Regions from separate parts of the Bacillus sp. NPDC093026 genome, predicted to be linked through region 1. Evidence: a T-box and tRNA genes for the amino acid it is inferred to sense, from the RefSeq annotation. Region 1 holds a T-box; the other holds one or more tRNA genes.
The links. A T-box is a leader RNA that pairs with one kind of tRNA and senses whether it is charged. The one in region 1 lies ahead of ACIQCE_RS12495 (valine--tRNA ligase), so its partner is inferred to be a tRNA-Val.
Positions count from the first base shown of each region.

Region 2: it encodes a tRNA-Val, which carries the amino acid that the T-box ahead of ACIQCE_RS12495 (valine--tRNA ligase) is inferred to sense. The anticodon was not compared.

Region 1 is NZ_JBIVPN010000005.1:103,870-108,151, forward strand. It holds gene ACIQCE_RS12495 (valine--tRNA ligase) at 1-2,529, opposite strand, end outside; T-box leader at 2,588-2,818, opposite strand; gene ACIQCE_RS12500 (hypothetical protein) at 2,990-3,178, shown strand; gene ysxE (spore coat protein YsxE) at 3,270-4,282, opposite strand, start outside.
Region 2 is NZ_JBIVPN010000007.1:137,775-142,056, forward strand. It holds gene sigW (RNA polymerase sigma factor SigW) at 1-99, opposite strand, end outside; gene rocF (arginase) at 295-1,209, opposite strand; tRNA gene ACIQCE_RS14200 (tRNA-Gln) at 1,335-1,406, opposite strand; tRNA gene ACIQCE_RS14205 (tRNA-Tyr) at 1,411-1,495, opposite strand; tRNA gene ACIQCE_RS14210 (tRNA-Thr) at 1,523-1,595, opposite strand; tRNA gene ACIQCE_RS14215 (tRNA-Val) at 1,602-1,677, opposite strand; tRNA gene ACIQCE_RS14220 (tRNA-Glu) at 1,684-1,758, opposite strand; gene murQ (N-acetylmuramic acid 6-phosphate etherase) at 1,994-2,905, shown strand; gene ACIQCE_RS14230 (MurR/RpiR family transcriptional regulator) at 2,919-3,788, shown strand; gene ACIQCE_RS14235 (PTS transporter subunit EIIC) at 3,785-4,282, shown strand, end outside.

The sequences.
Region 1 (4,282 bases):
TTCATTTCCAAGCTTTTTCTGTACTCTTTCTACTTCTTTTGTCAGCTTATCAAGCTCTTTTTGCAGGCGAGCAATCTCTTCGTCTAAGTTGATCAAGCCTTCTAGTGGTAAAATAAGCTCTGCTCCAGAAATAACTGCTGTCATTGCTTTATCACTAGCAGGTACATCTGTACCAATTTCGAGAACACTTGGATTTGTGAATCGTTCAATATATGATCGGTTTTTTTCTAAACGTTCCTGCACGTCAGCAGTTGACGCTTTGATGTAAAGCTCGATTTGTTTGCTCATTGGCGTATTGACTTCACTGCGAATGTTACGCACAGATCGAATGAGTTCAACAAGTAGCTTCATATCAGCAGATGCTTGTTCATCTGAAAGCTCTGGTTTTACTTTAGGCCATTCAGCTACTGTAATCGACTCTCCTTCATGCGGAAGATGCTGCCATATTTCCTCTGTCAAGAACGGCATGAACGGATGAAGAAGTCTCATTGTTTGATCTAATACATATGCAAGGATCGAACGAGTTGTTTTCTTCGCCGCTTCATCTTCTCCGTAAAGCGGAAGTTTCGCCATTTCAATATACCAATCACAGAAATCATCCCAAATGAAGTTATACAAGTGTCTGCCCACTTCACCGAATTCATATTTGTCAGCGAGCTGTGTTACACTTTCAATTGTTTCATTTAAGCGTGTCAAAATCCATTGATCTGCCACTGATTTTTCACCTGTCAAATCAAGTTCCTCATAGGTGAAACCATCCATATTCATTAGAGCAAAACGGGATGCGTTCCAGATTTTGTTCGCAAAGTTCCAAGTCGATTCGACCTTTTCAAAGCTAAAGCGAAGGTCTTGTCCTGGTGAGCTTCCGGTTGCTAAGAAATATCTTAACGAATCTGCACCGTATTGATCGATAACTTCCATCGGATCAATCCCATTGCCAAGCGACTTACTCATCTTACGTCCTTGTTCGTCTCGAATGAGCCCATGAATGAGAACATCTTTAAACGGCTTTTCTCCAGTAAACTCAAGACCTTGGAAGATCATGCGAGAAACCCAGAAGAAAATAATATCATAGCCTGTGACAAGCAGATTCGTTGGATAGTAACGTTTAAAATCTTCACTGTCTACATCTGGCCAGCCCATTGTAGAGAAAGGCCAAAGCGCTGAACTAAACCATGTATCAAGTACATCCTTGTCTTGTTCCCAGTTCTCAATGTCTTCTGGTTCTTCCAATCCAACATACACTTCTTTTGTTTCTTTATGATACCAAGCTGGAATGCGATGCCCCCACCATAGCTGACGTGAAATACACCAGTCACGAATATTTTCCATCCAGTGTAAGTACGTTTTCTCAAATCGATCCGGTACAAATTGAACTTGCTCTTCACTTTTTTGCAATTTGATAGCTTCATCAGCGAGCGGCTGCATTTTGACAAACCATTGTGTTGATAAATACGGTTCAACGACTGCACCGCTTCGCTCACTATGACCAACAGAATGCACATGTTCCTCAATTTTGAATAAAACACCTTGTTCTTGTAAATCTTTTACAAGCTTCTTGCGGCATTCAAAACGGTCCATGCCTTTATATTGCAAAGCATTTGCATTCATTGTCCCATCTTCATTCATCACAAGGATTCGTTCTAATTGATGACGATTCCCAAGCTCAAAGTCATTCGGGTCATGAGCAGGCGTAATCTTGACAGCCCCTGAACCAAATTCCATGTCTACATAGTCATCCCCAACGATTGGGATTTCACGACCCGTAATAGGTAAAATAACGGTTTTTCCAATCAGGTGCTGATAGCGTTCGTCTTCAGGATGAACAGCTACTGCCGTATCACCAAGCATCGTCTCAGGTCTTGTTGTCGCAATCTCTATTGAACCTGTTCCATCAGCTAGAGGATATCTCAAATGATAAAACGCACCTTGGACATCCTTATAAACAACTTCAATATCAGAAAGGGCAGTCTTAGTAGCTGGATCCCAGTTAATAATATACTCTCCGCGATAGATTAACCCTTTTTCATAAAGCTGGACAAACACTTGACGAACCGCTTTACTTAGACCTTCATCCAAAGTAAAACGCTCACGTGTATAATCAAGTCCAAGGCCCATCTTCGCCCACTGACTCCGAATAAAATCAGCATATTCTTCCTTCCACTTCCACGTTTCCTCCACGAATTTTTCGCGGCCTATATCATAGCGGCTCACGCCCTCTTCGCGAAGTTTCGCCTCTACCTTCGCTTGTGTGGCAATTCCGGCGTGGTCCATCCCCGGAAGCCAAAGAACATCATAGCCTTGCATGCGTTTCATTCGTGTGACAATGTCTTGCAACGTTGAATCCCAAGCATGACCAAGATGTAGCTTTCCTGTCACGTTTGGCGGAGGAATGACGACTGTATACGGCTCTTTCGTTTTGTCATGTTGCGCTTCAAAGAATTTCCCCTCAAGCCAGTACGTATATCGATCCTTTTCAATCGCATTCGGATCGTACTTTGTTGGCATTTCTTGATTATTTGTTCCCATTTGTGTAACCTCCACATTTTTTCGGCTGATGAAACATAAAAAAGCCTTTCCATCCTTATAAAAGGACGAAAAAGCTTTTTCGCGGTACCACCTTTTTTTACGGAACACATACACATGTACCGTACACTCTAAAGGATAACGGGTTTCACCCGAATTTCTCTACTTGGTATTTCAAGAAATTAAGCTCACAGGCGACCTTCCAAAACAAGTAGCTCCTAGGAAACCTTTCAGCAGCCGGCTTCCCTCTCTTTAGGGTCTTGCTCGTACTCTTCCTGTTCAACGCTTATGATATATATCACGTTCATCAGCACGTACTCATCTTGTACTTATATTACTAAATGCTTTTTGTTTTCGTCAATCATCTTTTCCGCTTTTCTTTTTCTTTATACAAATTGGGCAGGCACCCTTTGCCTCAATGCCCATATGATAATAGCAAAATCAAGAAGGAGGGCGTTTTATCTTGAAGAAAATCAATCCTTACACGCTCCCCCCCTGGCTCAGACAAATTCGGGCAGTTGCCTCCCAAGTCGTACTCCCGATTGCCATTTTTCAAGGATTGCGCACAATCATTTTTCCAACGACGTTTGACGTCCTCATCTTAGGTATTCTCATTTTCCTTGCATGTGCATTTCACCTCGATTGGTTTTAAATTGCCGTTTCTTAGAGAACTTACACCTCAAAACTGTTTCGTACCGAGAGATTTGTTTGACCATCCTGAATAAATCCAAAACAAAACCTCGTCATTCTGATGATGACGAGGCATTTTGTTCTTCTTCTAGACGTCTAGCCTGCTCGATTTCGTGAATTTTCATAACAGTCGGCTCTGAATTTTTCATTTGCCAATACGCTCTTAAAAGTTGCTGACAGCTTTTCATCTCGTTTTGTCCGCCAGATTCATATGCTTTCACCGCATCAAACAGTCCTTGCGGGTAAGCGAGATAACTCAAAAACAAATGAAGCTCTTCTTCCCTGAGCGGATTCCCCTTTTGATACGTATAAAACAAGGAAGTACATTCTGGAAAAGGAGCAGGATATGATTTGAATGTCCGAAAGTAAAACGTCAAAAGATCATAGATGGGGGCGGCCTTTTTAGACCGCTCAAAATTGGTAAAATGTCCTGTCCCTACATCATTGTATAGAAAATGATGAATTGACAATTGTCCATGATTTAAAACAACCCGAGTTGTCTCCTGATCTTTCATTTCCTCATGCCAATCCTCTAAACGTTCAAGCGCAAATTCACTCGCAGACATAGCTTCTGAAAAATACATAGCAGCGGCCAGCTCAAATGGCGACATGTACCATGTTTGTTCTGCCCGCTCTATGAATCGTTCATACATATCTTTCTCTGTTTCCCATTTCATCTTGATTTGTGTGTAGTGAGCTTCTATCTCATGCTTTGTAATATCTATCATCACTTCGGTTCGTTTATGAAGCCTAGCAATCTCTTGGAATAAATACTCATGTTTATCATCTTGCTCTTCTCTCTTTTCATTCGTCAGCCATGGCATGAGATAATAAGCGTGCTGGCTTTCCCGATGACTTGAGAAAAAAGAGCCGTTTTTTGTGCGATAAATAGGCACAAATGAACGATAGCCTTTTGATTCTAGTTCAAGCATTTGCTCTGTAAACTGCATATTTCGCTGCGCCTTCAATTGTTTTAGTGCAAATACTCCCTGCTTTGTATAAACCCTTACGACCGACGGGCTGACAGGTTCAATATATTCAGCCTCAAGCCCATATTCATATAAGA
Region 2 (4,282 bases), on a different contig from region 1:
CTGATAAATTTTGTCTTTATACAGGTCTACAATGTCTGTAAAAGCGTTCTGGTCGCCTTTTTTTACTTGCTTAATTCTTTTTTTAATTATTGTTTCCATAGTATATTCAACCTCTGCCTTCACCGGTCTTTATGTATACGAACCTTTTACCAAAAGGTTTCATTCTCCTCTAAAAAATAGTGTAACAAATTTTTGACAGCGTGTTATGCATATCAGCTGGTAAAAACCTTAACATATCCTTAAAATTCATTCTCTTTTGCTTACAATAAAAAAAGACCGGGAACAAATCCCGATCTACAATAACTTTTCACCCATTAAAGAGCCAATTAAAGCAACAGCCGCTTCTGCTGTTTTATTTCGCTCATCTAATACTGGATTAACCTCAACAAATTCAGCAGAAGTCAAAATGCCCGATTCCTCTAAAAGCTCCATAGCAAGATGACTCTCTCGATAACTCATTCCACCTGCAACTGGTGTCCCTACGCCAGGGCATTCTGCTGGATCTAATCCGTCTAAATCAAGAGACAAATGAACACCGTCGGTTCTCTCCTTTAAATACGAAATAGATTCCTCCATTACCTTCGTCATCCCCAACCGGTCAATCTCATGCATCGTATATACCTTAATGCCTTTTTCTCTAATTAACACACGCTCTCCTTCATCTAAGGAACGAGCACCAATTAAAATAACATTTTCAGGTTTTACTTTTGGAGAATAACCACCAATATTCGTTAAATCAGAATGCCCAAGACCAAGACTGACTGCAAGCGGCATTCCATGGATATTCCCAGAGGGAGACGTTTCCTCCGTATTTAAATCACCGTGCGCATCATACCAAATAACACCTAGATTTTCATAATGCTTAGAAACTCCTGCCAATGTTCCAATTGCAATGCTATGATCACCGCCTAAAATCAGCGGGAATGAACCTGACTGAACAATTCCATCTACCTTTTCAGCAAGCAGCTTATTCGCACTCGCATTCTCCGTTAAATTTTTTAATTTCTCACTCGTATACAGCCCTTTTTCATCGTCCCTTTGCTCGACTGGAATATCTCCTAGATCTTCCACATCAAATGAAAGCGATTCCAATTTTTCCTTTACTCCTGCACACCGAATCGCACTTGGCCCCATATCCACGCCTCTTCTCATTTGACCCAAGTCCATTGGAACACCCACAAGTGTAACCTTCTTTTGATTTTTTCCCATATGTACATCCCCTTTCCGTTCATGCTTTTATTCTACTGTCTCGATGCCTCCTGACTCAACTCGACAACATTTTGAATAGTTATACAACATAAAAAAAGACACCTTTTTTTGAAAAGGTGTCTTGACTGGGCTAGCTGGATTCGAACCAACGCATGACGGAGTCAAAGTCCGTTGCCTTACCGCTTGGCTATAGCCCAAAAATGGTGGAGGGGGACGGATTCGAACCGCCGAACCCGGAGGGAGCGGATTTACAGTCCGCCGCGTTTAGCCACTTCGCTACCCCTCCACATATAAAATTGATAAAGAAAAACAGTGCCGGCAAGAGGACTTGAACCCCCAACCTACTGATTACAAGTCAGTTGCTCTACCAATTGAGCTACACCGGCATATTATGGTGGAGGATGACGGGCTCGAACCGCCGACCCTCTGCTTGTAAGGCAGATGCTCTCCCAGCTGAGCTAATCCTCCACATCATGGTGACCCGTACGGGATTCGAACCCGTGTTACCGCCGTGAAAGGGCGGTGTCTTAACCGCTTGACCAACGGGCCAATTTTGTCAAGTTTACTGTTTCCTTGAAGCTGACAAAAGTTATTATATACAGGTTGTTCCCTTTTTGTAAAGGGGAATTTTATTATTTTTATTTTCTAACAATTCACCTTATCGTAAGTCATCTTCATTTTTGAAATGAAATTTCAATATATAAATATAATATTGAAATTTCATGCCAGAATGAATATACTGAAAATGAAGAAATAACAGGCGCAATGCCAGGAGGTATATCACATGCAGCCATCTCAACTGCGTTCTTTAACAACTGAATCAAGAAATCCTCACACGATGAGAATCTCACAAGCTAATCCACTTGAAATACTTCAGATGATTAATGAAGAAGATATGAAGGTCGCTCAAGCGGTCAATCGCGTACTTCCACATGTGAAAACAGCAAGTGATTTTGCCGATGAATCCATCACAAATGGAGGAAGATTGATCTACATGGGCGCAGGGACAAGTGGGAGAATCGGTGTCATGGATGCCGTTGAATGCCCGCCCACTTACAGCGTCTCACCTGATGTGATTGTAGGCATTATGGCAGGCGGAGACTCAGCCTTTTCTCAAGCTGCCGAAGATGTAGAAGACAGTGAAGAAGCCGGCAAACAAGATTTGAGACGGATCCAACTTTCTTCAAAAGATACTGTCGTCGGCATAGCGGCAAGCGGTAGAACACCTTACATTATTGGCGCTTTAACCTATGCAAAATCTATTGGGGCAAAAACAGTCGCCCTCAGCTGTAATGAACAAGCAAAAATTAGTGAGCTGGCAGACTGCGCCATTGAAGTCATCGTTGGGCCTGAAGCCATCACCGGCTCAACACGAATGAAAGCTGCAACCGCTCATAAAATGATTTTAAATATGATTTCTACATCAGTCATGATCAGACAAGGCAAAGTATACGAAAACCTAATGGTCGATGTAAAAGTGAGCAATCATAAATTAAAAGAACGAGCCATCGCCATTATTCAACATGTGACAAATGCTTCCTATGAACAAGCTCTAAAAACCCTTGAGGCTGCCGAATTAGAAGTCAAAACAGCCATCGTCATGCTCCAGGCAAAAACAGATAAGAAAACAGCAAAGAATTTACTTCATCAAACGAACGGCCACATCGACAAAGCCATACTACGTCATCAATCTTAAAGGAGGCGGTTATATGTCAGCAGGTGGACTCACCCTACTACACACAATGAAATCAAAGCTCCCCCAATCTGAAAAAACCATTGCAGACTACATTCTTGCCTATCCTGACAAAGTCATTAAGAGCACAGTACATGAAATCAGTCAGGCTGCCGGTGCAAGCAGTTCAGCTGTCGTTCGCCTTTGTAAATCTCTTGGGCTTGATGGATATCATGATTTAAAAATGAGGATCGCTGGAGATTTAATGAATGCAGACAAACAAGGCTACCGAGATATTGAACAAGATGAACCACTGAACTCCATCATTCAAAAGACAGCGGGAAACTCTATTCAATCCATTCGAGACACAGCCTCTATTTTAAATGTAGAAGCTTTAGAAAAAGCCGTTCAACTGCTTCTCTCTGCGAAACAAATACACTTTATCGGTGTTGGTGCATCAGGTATCGTCGCAGCCGATGCACAGCAAAAATTCTTGAGAATCAACTATGCGGCGACAGCATTTACTGACATGCATATTGCATCCACTGTCATCGCAAACGCAGGAAAAAATGACATCGTGTTCGGTATATCCTTTTCAGGAGAGACCGAAGAGATTATTCATGCTCTTCAGCTCGCAAAAGATCATCAAGTGAAAACCGTCGCCTTAACGCATCCAGGTCATACCAGCGTTTCTTCGTTGTGTGATGTTCACCTAACGACTTCTGGTTCGAATGAAGCACCTTTTCGCAGCGCTGCCACTTCCTCTAGAATGGCACAGCTTTACTTAATTGATGTCTTATTTCTCAGCCTAGCTTCCCGTCAATATGAACAAACAGCTCAATATATTGACAAAACAAGGCATGCCATCCGCTCCATGAAAAGAAAATCAAAGGGGGATTCAACATGAGTCATCAAAATAAATATCAGCAGTTAGCGGAAGAGATTCTTTCGCTTTGCGGTGGTCCAGATAACATCTCTTCCCATACACATTGTATGACACGTCTCCGTATTACACCAATCGACAACGAGAAGATTCAATTGGCAAAGATCCATGAACTTGATGGCGTCATCGGCGTTGTTGAAGCTGAAACACTCCAAATTATTTTAGGCACTGGCGTCGTAAACCAAGTATCAAGTGCGTTTGAACAACTGCTGAACTCATCCAATACGTATGACCTGAAAAACGAAGCACAAAAGAACAAACAAGTCATTTCACAAAAAAATCGCACACCCTTCAAATTATTTTTACGCCGCATTGCCAGCATCTTTATTCCAATTATTCCTGCGCTTGTTGCCTCAGGACTCATTACAGGTATTACAAAAGCAATCGTGCAAGCGGGCTGGCTTGATGAGAAATCCCAAGCTTCGATTATTTTAACCGTCATTGGCTCAGGCTTGTTC